Regions from separate parts of the Rhodococcus sp. 1R11 genome, predicted to be linked through region 1. Evidence: riboswitches for the same ligand, from Rfam matches in the RefSeq annotation. Region 1 holds a riboswitch; the other holds the start of a gene.
What was found. A riboswitch is a leader RNA that binds a small molecule or an ion and turns the genes downstream of it on or off. The one in region 1 is predicted to bind cyclic di-AMP.
Positions count from the first base shown of each region.

Region 1 (6,792 bases):
GAACGCGTCGAGTTGGCCGCCGCCGATGCTGATCGGATCGACGATGCGGTGGGTCGCGATGCCCTGTGCGTCGACGTAGCCGATGCTGACGCTGCGCTTGACCTTCGCTGCTGTCTGCAACAGCGTCATCGTCGCCGTGCTGCTCGCGCGAGATCCGTCGGCGCGCACCACCGCACCGCCGTTGCCTGCAGCGCGGTCGGCGGCACGCATTCCGCGTACCAACGACCCGAGCTGCTCGTCGGTGGGAACCGCCGGGGTGCGGAACGTCTGGCGCGGCCGCCGCGCCGACACCCGCGAGCCGCGGGCCCGAAGATCGACGATGGTGCCGGACGAGTCCTCACCCGCGGGCGCGAATCCGGCCCCGGCGAGTACCGACAGCACCTCGGCCAGCGGTGCCTGAGAGATCGCGACGGTCGGAGCGAGTGCACGTAGGGCCAGCGACTCGGCGGCCGGAGAGGCCATCACCTCGGCCAGCAACGCCGGATCCTCGCACCGGACGAACGACGCGGCCACGCCGGCACGGAGTCGGCCGTGACGCCGAGCCACGTCGTCGATCAAATAGGTCAGGGCCTGCGGAACCGGAGTTCGGGAATGGGTCGCGAACAACGAGTGCAACTCCGAGGCCGTCAGGCCCACGTCGAGGGCCCGGCGCAGGCTCGTGTCGCTGATGCGATACATGGTCGCGGCACCCGCCGACTCGACGTCGGCGACGAGCGCGATCCGATCCTGCAGATCCGGTTCGAGCGGTCCCGGTGCCACCAGAGTCAGGTCGGCCTGCACCAACACGTAGTCGATCGGCTCGGGGAGTGCCGCGCGCATGTCGGCCTCGGCGTTGCCGTCGTGCACCAGCGAGCGTCCCGGCGTCGACATCGCGCCGCGCGCGACGATCCCCAGCGCGGTCGCCTCGGCGATGACATGCCCGACGGGTGTCACGCCGAACCGTCCGGACCACCGGGGTCGACGCCACGTCAGGGTGCGGGTGAGGTCGGCGGGCGTCGCGGCGTGTCCACTGCCGAGCTCGGCGAGCAACTCCAGGATCATGCGTCGGTCCCGGGGCGCGGCAGGCGAGCGCACTTCGTCCGACAATGCGGCGATGGGCTTGTCGTTGGGGTCGCGCATACCGATGACCCACGGGGCTCGTGGTGTCTCGATCCAGGCGGAGGCGAGAGTGTGCCAGCGGGCGGCCGGGGCGGCGGCGAGCCACGCGTCGACGGCGGGTGTCGGTGCCCAGTAGTCGTCGCCGGTGTCGGCAGAGGGGACGGGGTCCGGGGTTCCGCTGGAGATCAAATGGGCGGCGGCGAGCAGTTCGACGAGGATGCTCACGCGGTCGTCGTCGAGTCCGGTGGCCTTGGTGATCTTGCGCAGCTCGCGCACTCCGAGCCCGCCGGCCTTGAGGGCAGGAGCCGGTGACGCGGACAGCGCCTCGATGATGGCCACACAGTGCCGCCCGAGCTCGAGTGCCTCACCCGCCGCGGCAGCGTCGACGTCGGCGAGCGCATGTGCCGTGGTCGTCAGCTTCGGCTCGGCGAGTGAGCGGGGATCCGTCATGGGCTCGCCGCGCAAGATCTGACCGACCTGGACGGGGAGTTCGACAGTTTGCTCGTCCAACCAGATCAGCAGGCCTGCGGCGAGCAGTTTCTGCACGGGCCGATCAGGAGGGGTGCCCGGTGCGGCGTCTCGGGTACGGCCGGTGGGCGACGATCTGGCCAGGGTGTCGAGAAGATTGCGTTCGCCGTCCTCGAGTGCGGCCAGCGCCGAGGTGATGTGGGTTTCGGTGAGGGTGTCCACCGGGTCGAGGGCGCGGCCGATGCGCCACGGCACGGCGTCCGCAGCGGTGGCGCTGATCCGGAACCCGGCGGCGTCGCCCCAGACGAGAAAGCGTTCGCGCAGTTGGGACAACGCTTTGTCCACGGCCTTGGCCGGGGCGCGTTTGGCGACGACGGACAGGAGCGTGGCTCTGGTGACCGGACGCTCGTAGGCCTCTTCGATGGCCAGGATCTCGAGCACGGTCAGGGCCAGGGTGTCGAGGGTGTCCGCAGTGTGCAGGATCGACCGGCGTTGCTCGGCCCGGCCGGCCAGCACTGCCAGCGAGGCGGGCGGCGGCGCAGTCAGATCCGGACGCAACGACATGGCCTTGATCAGCTCCGCGTCGGTGCGAGCTGCGATCCACTGAGGCAGATCGGGAGGCATGTCGGTGTGTCGGGGCGCAGTCGTGTCGGTCATCGTCTATCAGATTAGAGACCTGGGCTGGTGCTCGCCGCAGGGCAGGTGTCAAAATGGGCCCATGGTGAACAAGTCGAAGAAGCCCTATGTCGATCCAGGCTGGCCGGAAACCGCTCGCGGTGACCACGCGGTGACCGAACTCTCGTCCGCTCGATCGGGTGGCTTGTCGCCCTTCGGTGAGGACACCGAGTTCCCGCTGCCCGTCGAAGACCTGCCCTACGCCCATCCGGTGACCGTCGTCAATCGCTGACAACGGCACTCGACCACGAGAAAGCCCCCGACATCGTGACGATGTCGGGGGCTTTTCTCGTATGGCGGCCGGTTCTTGCCTACTGGGGCAGGAACGCCTTGTTCGCCTGGTAGAAGCTGACGACCTGCGGATCGAGCTGGATTCCCTGAGCGGCGTTCTGGACGAACGACGCGATCTGGGGATCGTTGGTGATGTTCTGGACGGCGGTGACGATGCCGTTGACGACCTCGGTCGATGCATCGATCGACGGGATCGACGTCAGGTCGGGGAGGGCGGGAACTTCCGGTGCCTTGGGGGTGACCGGAACGCTGCGCTCGGTGGGTGCGCTGCTCAGACCGAGGCTCGAGGAGCAGGAGGGCCATGCGCCCCAGCCCTGCGAGTCGAGAACCTTCTCGGCGACTGCGATCTGCTCTTCACGGCTGGCCTGGTTGGCCGTTGCCGCGTACTGCTGTCCACCGTGTGCGTTCCAGGTGCTGGGGGAGAACTGCAATCCGCCCTGGAAGCCGTTTCCGGTGTTGATGCCCCAGTTGCCGCCTGCTTCACACTGTGCAAGGCGATCCCAGTCGGAATCCGGTGCCGCGTTGGCGGTGCCGGTGAAGGCGATGCCTGCGGTGCCCATGATGGCACCGGTGACGGCCACCTTTGCGACGGTCTTGCCAGTGGTGCTCGGCTTGCGATGACGTCCGCTCATACGAGTTGAAATCCTCTCCACACGCGCCTGCGAGGTCAGCTGTCGGGTTCGGGCTGAGAGGTAGCCCGGCCGTCTCGCTCATTCATGTCGAATGGGCAATTGGGCTTCACCCCAAGGGAACTCGGTGCGGCTTCGTGAGTCGCTACAAGTTCCCGGTTGTCCGTGGAGGACGTGGGTCCCCCGTCCTCGTCCCCTGGGTGATCGTCGAGGGTTGTTCCGGTTCCCGCGGGACGAGGTTTGGCGCTGCGGGCCGGAATTCGGCCGAACTTTCCGGCCGCTGCTGACCGTACTGAAATTCCCGGGTTACGTCACTATTTGGTAACTGTCGATTTATCCGTGTGCCGGCGCCCGTCTCGACAGTCGGATTCGGGTCGCTCGAGTAGGCCCAGCTAGTGGCCGTTCTCGGTGACTGACCCCGTGCTGTTGCCTGTCTGTTACACAAGCGTGATGTGATGGAAGTCACATCGACCGACGGGGTCTCGAAACGTCACCGAACCGCAACGATGTCTTTCCCGAGCGGCATCAGCGAGACCGGGATCAATTTGAGGTTCGCGATCGCCAGCGGAATACCGATGATCGTGATGGCCATCGCGATGGCGGTGACGACATGTGTCAGCGCCAGCCACCACCCGGCGAGGACGAGCCACAGCACGTTACCCACAAGAGCACCCGAACCCGCCCCGGGCTTGTCGACGATCGTCGACCCGAACGGCCACAGGGCGTAGACGCCGATGCGGAACGATGCGATCCCGAACGGAATGGTCACGATCAGGATGCACAGCAGGAGTCCCGCGAAGAAGTAGCCTAGTGCGAGCCACAGTCCACCGAACACGAGCCAGATGACGTTCAAGAGCAATCGCACGGTCTACCGCGCCCGTCTGCCCGAGAGCAGCGTGTACACCAGAGCGAGCACGAATCCAGCGGGTGCCGAGAACATCGCCGTCAGGTACAGGCTCAGTGGCGGCTTGGCGTCGGAGAAGACCGGGAAGAACAGGATCGCGACGATGGCAACGAGGCCGATCGCGAACAGCACCAGCGCGATGCGCAGCAGTGCAGTACTTCGCTTGCGAGTTGATGAGTCCACACCACCACGGTAGTGCGCGGCGTTGTCTCGTGCGAAAAACCGGAATGCCCTATTCGGGGCCTGCGCGCTAGACTGGCGTATTCGCGTCCTGCGTTTTCGTGGGGCGCGAAACTTGTGCACACCGCAAGGTCCCGACATCGGGGCGTGCGGATACGAAACCAAACACAGCAACAGATGAACGGGTGAGCTCAGTGCCGACCGGCAAGGTGAAGTGGTACGACGTCGACAAGGGATTCGGATTCCTCTCGCAGGAGGAAGGCGAGGACGTGTATGTGCGTTCGTCAGCGCTGCCCGAGGGCGTCGACGGCCTCAAAGCCGGCCAGCGCGTCGAATTCGGCATGGCCGCAGGCCGTCGTGGCCCGCAGGCACTGAGCCTGAAGGTTCTCGAGCCTGCCCCGTCGATTCGCCAGAACAGCGGCAGCACCCGCCGCGAGCCCGTGGAGCGCAAGCACACTCCCGACGAACTGCACGGCATGGTCGAGGACATGATCACGTTGCTCGAAGCGACGGTGCAGCCGGAACTGCGCAAGGGTAAGTACCCGGACCGCAAGATTGCTCAGCGCATCTCCGAGGTGGTCCGCGCCGTCGCTCGCGAGCTCGACAGCTGATCGTTACGGCCGCGTGCCGATGGACCAGATCGCGTGGCTGACGAAGCTCTCGGTATTGGTGTCGGTATCGATGATTCCCGTGGGTAGGCGAACCTCGATGCCGAGCAACGTCCGGCCGCTGTCGTCCGTCGTCGGGACGGTGACGCTCAGCCGGGTTCCCGGCTGATTGAACTGGCTGTTCTCCACGCCCGTCCCGCTGTCGTCGCCGTACACCAGCGCCAGTTCCCACGGCGCGGAGTAGACGGCCTCGGGCATCGACAGCTGCACCGTCGGAGCCGATCCCACCTGGATTTCGGCGGTCTCGCCGACGTTGGTGCACAGCGGGTCGCTCACGGCGCAGTACAGGTAGGGCTCGACCTGAACGGCTCGACCGTTGGCGTACGCGGTGACGACCGGTTCCTTGTCGGGCGCTCTGCCGATCAGGACGGCGAGCACACCGACGAACGCGACGGCGATGACGAACAGGCCGGCGGCGATCAGCGACCCGATCTTCTTGGTGCGGGGAGCCAGGTTCACTTGGTCACGTTTTCGCCGTAGGAGCTGTCGGACATTTCTTGTTCGACATGGTCGGGGCGGTTGCCGCCGAACCCGGGTAGCAACGATCTGCCGCGGTACGTCAGGAAGGTCTGCACGAGCCCGATCGTAAGCAACACCGACACCACCGTGAAACCGAGCCAGTACTCGGTGGGAAGCAACACCCCGAGGGTCCCGCCGAGAACCCAGCACAGCTGCATTACGGTTTCCGAGCGGCCGAATCCGGACGCAATGGACTCCGGAGGCAGGTCGGACTGCAGGGACGCGTCGAGCGAGACCTTGGCCAACGCGCTCGCGCTCGACGCGACCAGGGCGGCCACGGCAGCGGTGAGCAAACTGTCCGTGACGGCTGCGACGACGGCGACGACAGTCACCGCGAGTGTGCACCGCAGAACGACCACCGACGGTCGGCCGAGCTTGATCCTGGCTCCGAGTGCGTTGCCGGCGAAGTTGCCGAGACCGGCGGCGGCTCCGACCAGTCCGAGCATCGCGGCCTGCTGGAGCGGCTCGTGTTCGGTGCGTGATTTGGCGACGAACGCGATGTACAGCGTCAGGAATCCGGTGAGAATTCTGATCGTGCCGTTGCCCCAGAGTCCGACGATCACCGCCCGGCCCAGCGGCTGCCTGCGGTTCTTGGCGGCGGTGGCCGGCGGCGGCGTGCGCTTCAGATTCTCGGTCGGGGCACCGCTGCCGGGGTAGTCGCTGCCGTGATGCTGGTCGGCGTGATAGCCGAGGGTGGCCGGAACCTCGCCCTCGGTCACTTCCACCCAGGACGGGATGCGCATGCTCAGGTATGCGCCGAGCACGGTAATCGCGGCGACGAACCACAGCGCACCGGGAGAATCGGCGACGAAGGCGATACCGCCGGCAACAGCCCCTGCGGCGATGGTGCCCCCGAGCAGGCCGAAGACGGTGAGCCTGGAGTTGACGCGGACGAGGTCGATCTCCGGTGGCAGCACCCGCGGCGTCACCGCGCTCTTGAGTACCGCAAACGATTTGCTCAGGACGAGCATGCCCAGTGCCGCTGGATAGAGCACCCAACTGTCGAAGTTGAACACCAACACCACCGCCAGCACGGTACGCAGGCCGAACGAGGTGGCCAGCGCGATGCGTCGACCGTGCTGCAACCGGTCGAGCAACGGGCCGATCAGCGGCGCGATCAGCGCGAACGGCGCGATGGTGATGACCAGGTACAGCGCGACCTTCGTCTTGTCCTCACCGGTAGCCGCAGAGAAGAACAGGGTGTTGGCCAATGCGATCGCCAGGGCCGCGTCGGACGCGAAGTTCGCCATCGTCGCGTAGGTCAGTGCAGTCAACCCGGATTTGTCGGCCCCGTCCGCTTTGGCGGCCCGCTGGAACGAGGCGATGCCCTTGCCGGTCAGCTCCCGCCCACGCATCGCCG
Region 1 covers NZ_SPNG01000010.1:209,714-216,505, reverse strand. Annotated here, with positions in the region: gene E4P29_RS18500 (helicase-associated domain-containing protein) at 1-2,223, opposite strand, end outside; gene E4P29_RS18495 (hypothetical protein) at 2,285-2,473, shown strand; gene E4P29_RS18490 (transglycosylase family protein) at 2,553-3,164, opposite strand; cyclic di-AMP (ydaO/yuaA leader) riboswitch at 3,173-3,381, opposite strand; gene E4P29_RS18480 (YccF domain-containing protein) at 3,652-4,026, opposite strand; gene E4P29_RS18475 (hypothetical protein) at 4,030-4,248, opposite strand; gene E4P29_RS18470 (cold-shock protein) at 4,440-4,856, shown strand; gene E4P29_RS18465 (DUF2771 domain-containing protein) at 4,860-5,372, opposite strand; gene E4P29_RS18460 (MFS transporter) at 5,369-6,792, opposite strand, start outside.

Region 2 (6,792 bases), on a different contig from region 1:
CTCCGCCGCGTCCGCCCGAACAGCGAAAGGTCCGAGGCTGTTCGGTGCGGGAGTTCGCACGATCGACAGTCGGGGAAACGCTTCGTCGGTGAGGGTGACCCACCACCCTTTGCGAGGAAACTTCGATCGGCGGTTGTAGGGCGGGACGTGAGCCGAGAGCAGCCGTAATTCGCGGACTCCGGCCTCGAGTGCATGCGCGCATTCGACGTGGTCCACGCGTGTGGCGAGCGAGACCATCTCCTTCATTCGCCCACGGGTCTCGGAACCGGTGAAGTAGTTGCGCACCCGACGCTTGAGGTTGTTCGAGGTGCCCACGTACAGGACCTCGTCCGATGGTCCTCGGAAGAGGTAGACACCGGGTGTATCGGGTAGGTGGGCGGCCAGACCGCGTTTGGCTCGTTGCCCCGCCGACACCGCAGGGAGGTAGTCGACCAGTTCCGCGTAGCTGTGCACGCCCTGGTTGCCTACCCGCTCGATCAGGCCGTGCAACACATCCACCGTGGCACGTGCGTCGTCCAATGCCCGGTGAGTCGGCCGAGTGCTGGACCTGAACAGAGTCGACAGGGCCGACAGTTTCACCGAGGGAGCCTCGTCGCGCGTGAGCACTCGCCGGGCGAGTTTGACCGTGCAGAGCACCTGGAAGCGGGGCCAGGCGATGTCGAGTCGACTCGCTGCGGCCTTGAGGAATCCTGTATCGAATCCGGCGTTGTGTGCCACCAGTACCGATCCGCGAGCGAACTCGAGAAAGCCGGGAAGGACGCGTTCGATGCGGGGCGCCCCGATCAGCATCGCCGTCGTGATGCCGGTCAACTCGACGATGTACGGCGGGATCGATCTGCCCGGGTCGACGAGGGTAGCGAACTCGCCGATGATCTCGCCGCCCCTGACCTTGACGGCCCCGATTTCGGTGATTGCCTCTGTGTCTGCGCTGCCGCCGGTGGTTTCGAGGTCGACGACGACGAACGTGGTGGCGTGAAGCGGGGTGTCGAGTTCGTCGAACGTCAGCTGGATCGGCAGGCTCACTGCGACGACGTTAGGGCCGACCTCCGACAAGAACGCCGAACACGGCGTCGGACGTCATCGTGTCGGTCGATGCCGACCGTCGGGTCGCGGAACCTGTCGGTGGCGAACGCTATCTTTCGCTCGATCGGCCGATTACACCGTCCGACCCGACAAAGAGACAAGGATCACAATGATCATCGACTGCAGTGACTGCCTGGTCCGTGACATCGCCTGTGCCGACTGCGTTGTGACGGTGCTTCTGGGGGCTCCCGGTATGCCGGCGAGATCGGATGGGCAATGGGTCGGTCCGCCGTCTCGAATCACCCTCGAGCAGGAAGAACTGGGTGCCATGGGGGTGCTCGCAGAGGTCGGTATGGTGCCCGCGCTCAAGCTCGTCGTGGACGACGACGGCACCGCGGATGTTCCCCTGTTATCGACTCGTGACACACCGGGTGATCAACGTGCCGGGTAGCGAGAACACGACCGAATTCGGTCCGTTCGGCGCGTTGGGGTCGACACAGGGGTATGCCATTTCGTAACCTTCCTGAGACCTTGCGGAGTCTTGCCAGTCCAAACCGGAGTGGCATCGCAAGTCACCGCCTAATCGTTCACTCGCGAGAGTGTTCGTACCGGGAACCCGATATCTACTGGGGTGAATCCCGCCGAGTCGCCGATGGTGGCCGGTGGGTAGGGCTGCTCTTCCCAGCCCGAACCCGTCAGCTAACTCGGTCGGCGGACGAGTGGAAGAAACGGAGCACCATCTTTCGTGGCGTCACAACTTTCCAACCGAACATTGCGGCGAGCTCTCGTAGCCGGAGCGCTCACGGCAGGCGTGGTGATTCTCCCCGCTGCACCGGCAATGGCGGCCCCTGTCACCATCCCCGGCGTCGGAACCTTCGAGATTCCTGACATCCCGGGTCTCCCTCCCCTCAACATTCCGGGCATGCCCGCTCCGGGTGCACCCCTTGCCCCGCAGGTCACCCCGGCTGCCAAGGCCGTCCAGGCTGCGGAGTCCAAGATCGGCGCTCCGTACGTGTACGGCGCATCGGGCCCCGACTCGTTCGACTGCTCCGGACTGGTCCAGTGGGCCTACAAGCAGGCCGGCATCAGCCTCCCGCGGACGAGCTACGACCAGGCCGCTGCCGGCACGCCGGTCTCGCGGGACAGCTTGATTCCGGGCGACGTGGTGTCGTTCTACGGCGGCTCGCACTCCGGTATCTACGTCGGCGACGGCAACGTCGTCCACGCATCGACGTCCGGAGTGCCGGTCAAGGTCGCTCCGCTGGCATCGATGCCGTTCGACGGCGCTCGACGCTACTGAGCCGAGCGCTCCGACCGAAGTTGTGAACCGACCGACAGGGTCGATCCGTTTCGACGGTTCGGCCCTGTTGTCGTTTCCAGGGACGCTTTCCGGGCGACACGCCGGTACGGTGGACAGCGGAGCGCCCGGTTCGTAATCTGATCGAGACCTCTACGACGTTTGGTTTGTGATCTGTCACGTGCAGACTGCGTCGATTTCGGACCGTGTTCACGTCCGCGCCCAGCTGAGCATGGGTATCGTTCGGTTCCGGTCACTTTTTCCAACCGCCACTCCAGCTGGAATGGCATATGTCAGGACGGAGAGTCGCTTTCCGTGGCGATATCGAGAACCACCCGAGTTCTACGGCTAGTAGGTAGCTCGGTGACCACAGCCGTTGCAGCCGCGTGCATCATGGTGGTGCCGATCACGACGGCGACCGCCGATCCGGGCTTCGGTTCGGCTTCCGACGCGCAGGCGAAGCTGGCAGAGCTGTCTCGGGAATCGGAACAGACCAACGAGTCGCTGCACAACGCGCAGATGGATCTGGACGCTCGGGCTCGAGAGCAGCTCGATGCGCAGACCGCCGTCGATGCCAGCCGGGCGGCCCTCGACGCCGCCCAGTCGCAGCTCGCCCAGCTCAAACCCGCCATGGACAAGGTGGCCAACGTCAACTATCAGGGCGCTCGCACCAACCGGTTGTTCGCGGTCATGGTCAGTGACTCTCCCCAACAGTTGCTCGATCAGATGTCGGCCCTCGACGTCATCTCCGCCGAGACAGCCGGTCAGGTCGCCCAGTTCCAGCAGGCCAGCGCGGATGCATCCGCGGCAGAGCAGGCCGCGGCGACCGCCGCAGAACAGGCCAGAATCGCCGCCGAGCAAGCGAAAGCAGTCAGCGACGATCTGCAGGCAAAGCAGAGTGAACTGCAGGGCCAGATCGCCGAGGTCATGGCCGCGTACAGCGCGCTCTCCTCGTCCGAGCAGTTGGCCCTCGCGGGATCAGCGCTTCCGGAAGGTTTCGACCCGTCGACGATTCTGAAGAATTTGACGCCGGGCTCCGGTGCTAGTGCGTTGCAGGCCGGTCTCACACAGATCGGTAAGCCGTACGTCTGGGGAGCAACCGGCCCCGATGGTTTCGACTGCTCAGGGTTGGTCGTGTGGGCCTACAAACAGGTCGGAAAGACGTTGCCGCGGTCGAGTCAGGCTCAGGCTGCCGGCGGAACTCCCGTCGATCAGAAGGATCTGCAGCCGGGAGACGTCGTTCTGTTCTACCCGGACGCATCACACGTCGGTATCTACGCCGGTAACGGCAATGTCCTGCATGCCTCCACCTTCGGGGTACCGGTGAAGGTGCAATCGATGGCGTCGTTCCCGTACTACGGGGCCCGTCGATACTGAGTCTGCCCGGATCGACGACTGACGCCTGAATGAGCGGTACGGAACGGCCGTCCGTCGTCCACGCGCTCACCGCGTCGCGGCGGGCGCGATGGCTGGCAGTCCTGGTCGTTCTTGCGGTGGCGTCGACGCTGCTGCTGGTTTACCGTCACGACGGTCCCGCATCGGCAGCGGAGACCTCGAGCGCAGCGACTTCGTCCGATCGGTCGGCGGCGCAGAATCCGCCCACCTACGACGAGCAGCGCCGCGCCGAAGTCACAGAGCTGCTCGAGCGCTGGGCGTCTGCCGTCCGTTCCGGTGACGAATCGATGCTGCGTGGGTTGATGGATCCGCTGGCAGATCCGACGTTCGTGGATGCGCAGGTACGCCGGGCGACCGTCGTTGCGAGTGTCCCTTTTTCGGACTTCGGCTACGAGATCGGCGACGAGCCCGAGACCCCCGTGCCGTCGTCGATCGCCGAGCAGCTCGATGCCACCGATGTCTGGGCTCCGCCGGTGTACCTGCGTTATGCCGTGCAAGGCCCGGACGTATCGCCGACGCGTCGGCCGGTCTCGCTGGTGGTCGCCGAACGCGACGGCCAGTGGCGACTGGTCGACGATGCCGACCTGCCGGCCTACCGTCGCCACACCTGGCGCGGGCCGTGGGATTTCGGGCCGTTGACGGTGCGCTCGGTCGCCACTGCAGCCGGCACGTCGGTGGTGTTGGGACATCCCGACCGTCAGCAGTTCGTTTCGGATGTGGCCGCCGAGCTGCCCGCGGCGACCGCTGCGGTCACCGACTTCTGGGGGGCCGACTGGGCTCGGGACGGACTGGTGTTCGTCAGTTCGACGGCCGAGGAGTTCGACGAATCGACGGGTTCCTCGCCGTCGACGGACGTGGCAGCGGTGACCGTGTCCGACGCGGTAGCCGGCGGGTCGCGTCCGGCGGGTCAGCGGGTGGTGTTCGGTCCCGATGCCGCGTCGAGGCTGACTCCGTTCACTCTTCGTTCGGTGCTTCGGCACGAGTTGACTCATGTGGCGACGCGGGCGAAGACGGCGGAAGGCACCGCGTTGTGGGTGGCGGAGGGGTTCGCCGACTACTCCGGGTATCGCAGTTCGGGTGCCGACTTTCGGCAGCTCGCACCTACTCTGGCGTCGATCGTGGCTGCCGGCGGCCCGCCGACCGTGCTGCCCAAGGACGAGGATTTCGGTGCCGGCGGCACCCGCTCGAACGTGGCCTACGAGTCCGCCTGGTCGGTCTTCGCGTTCGTGGCAGACCGATTCGGCGAGTTGGTGTTGCGCAGGTTGTACGAGGCGTTGGCGTCCGAACGCGGGTCGGGCGGAGTCGTCGATGCAGCGATCACCTCGGTCCTGAGTCTGAGCCGAACCCAGTTCGTCGCGGAGTGGGGCAGCTGGGTGGCCGCTCGGTCACGCTGACGCTTGTGTCCCCGTCGTCGACACGAGCTGTCCGATCGGGAGCGCTACGGTTGTCGTCATGCGTCGTACTCTTCTGGTGACGAACGACTTTCCGCCCCGGCCCGGCGGAATCCAGTCCTATTTGCACAGCTTCGCCTCGCAGTTGCCCGCCGACGAGCTCGTGGTCTATGCGCCGCGGTGGCGCGGTGATTCGCACGTGAAGTTCGATGCGAGACAACCCTTCGAGGTGATCAGGCATCCGACCACGTTGATGCTGCCGACCCCGTTGGTGGCGCGGCGCGCAGCGCGCATCGTGAAGACCCGAGGGTGCGACTCGGTGTGGTTCGGTGCCGCGGCCCCGTTGGCGGTGATGTCGTCACACCTGCGCAGGGCCGGGGCCGATCGCATCGTGGCGAGCACGCACGGCCACGAGGTGGGTTGGTCGATGGTGCCCGGTGGTCGCGCGACGCTGCGCACCATCGGGGAGAACACCGACGTGGTGACCTATGTGAGCAAGTACACCCGGAGCCGGTTCAGCTCGGCGTTCGGGCCGTCGGCGGCACTCGAGCATCTACCGCCGGGGGTCGACACCGATCGCTTCGTGCCCGACGACGCCGCGAGGACGGAGTTACGGGCGCGGTACGGTCTCGGTGACCGACCTACGGTTCTGTGTTTGTCGCGGCTGGTGCCGCGCAAGGGCCAGGACTTTCTGATCCGGGCGCTACCGGAGGTCCGACGTTCGGTGGACGGGGCGGTTCTGGTGATCGTCGGCGGCGGTCCGTACGAGAACACGTTGCGCGAACTGGTTCGCTCCACCGGGATGGAGCAGCACGTGGTGTTCACCGGGACGGTGCCGTCGGCAGAACTGGCTGCCCACCACACGATCGCCGACGTGTTCGCGATGCCGAGCCGCACCCGAGGCGCGGGCCTCGACGTGGAGGGGCTCGGAATCGTCTACCTCGAGGCGTCGGCGTGTGGCGTTCCGGTGGTTGCCGGGATGTCCGGAGGCGCTCCGGAAGCAGTGCAGCACAACAAGACCGGGCTCGTCGTCGACGGGACTTCGGTATCGTCCATCGCCGACGCGATCGTGACGATTCTGTCCGATCGCACACTGGCGACGCAGATGGGCAACGCCGGTCGGGCATGGGTCGACGCGGAATGGCGCTGGGACGTGTTGACGGAAAAACTGCGCTCGCTGATCTGACAGGCCGGCCCGCTCGCTCGGCCGGCCCGGTCCAGGCGCTTCACCTCGCGTAGATTGCCTCGATCTCATCGGCGTACGACTTGGTGATGACATTGCGCTTGAGCTTCATCGTCGGCGTCAGTTCGCCGCTCTCCTCCGTGAAGTCATGGGGGAGCAGGCGGTACTTCTTGATGGATTCGGCGTGCGAGACCGACTTGTTGGCGTCGGCGACGGCGGCATCGATCTCGGCAACGAGATCGGGATCGGCCTGGAGATCCGCCGCGGTGGCGTCGGAGTTCTTGCCGTGGGCCGACTTCCACTTGTCGAACGCATCCGGATCGAGGGTGATGAGGGCACCGATGAAGGGCTTCTGGTCACCGACCACCACGGCCTGACTGATCAGTGCTCCGGCACGAAGGTGATCTTCGAGGCCCGCGGGGGAGACGTTCTTGCCGCCGGCGGTGACGATCAATTCCTTCTTGCGGCCGGAAATCGTGATGTATCCCTCCTCGTCGAGGGAT
Region 2 covers NZ_SPNG01000002.1:380,842-387,633, forward strand. Annotated here, with positions in the region: gene E4P29_RS05040 (DEDD exonuclease domain-containing protein) at 1-1,023, opposite strand, end outside; gene E4P29_RS05045 (hypothetical protein) at 1,193-1,474, shown strand; cyclic di-AMP (ydaO/yuaA leader) riboswitch at 1,590-1,750, shown strand; gene E4P29_RS05050 (C40 family peptidase) at 1,769-2,323, shown strand; gene E4P29_RS05055 (NlpC/P60 family protein) at 2,714-3,697, shown strand; gene E4P29_RS05060 (hypothetical protein) at 3,727-5,109, shown strand; gene E4P29_RS05065 (glycosyltransferase family 4 protein) at 5,168-6,292, shown strand; gene E4P29_RS05070 (long-chain fatty acid--CoA ligase) at 6,333-6,792, opposite strand, start outside.
Region 2: linked by a shared signal. The riboswitch ahead of E4P29_RS05050 (C40 family peptidase) and the one ahead of E4P29_RS18490 (transglycosylase family protein) in region 1 are both predicted to bind cyclic di-AMP.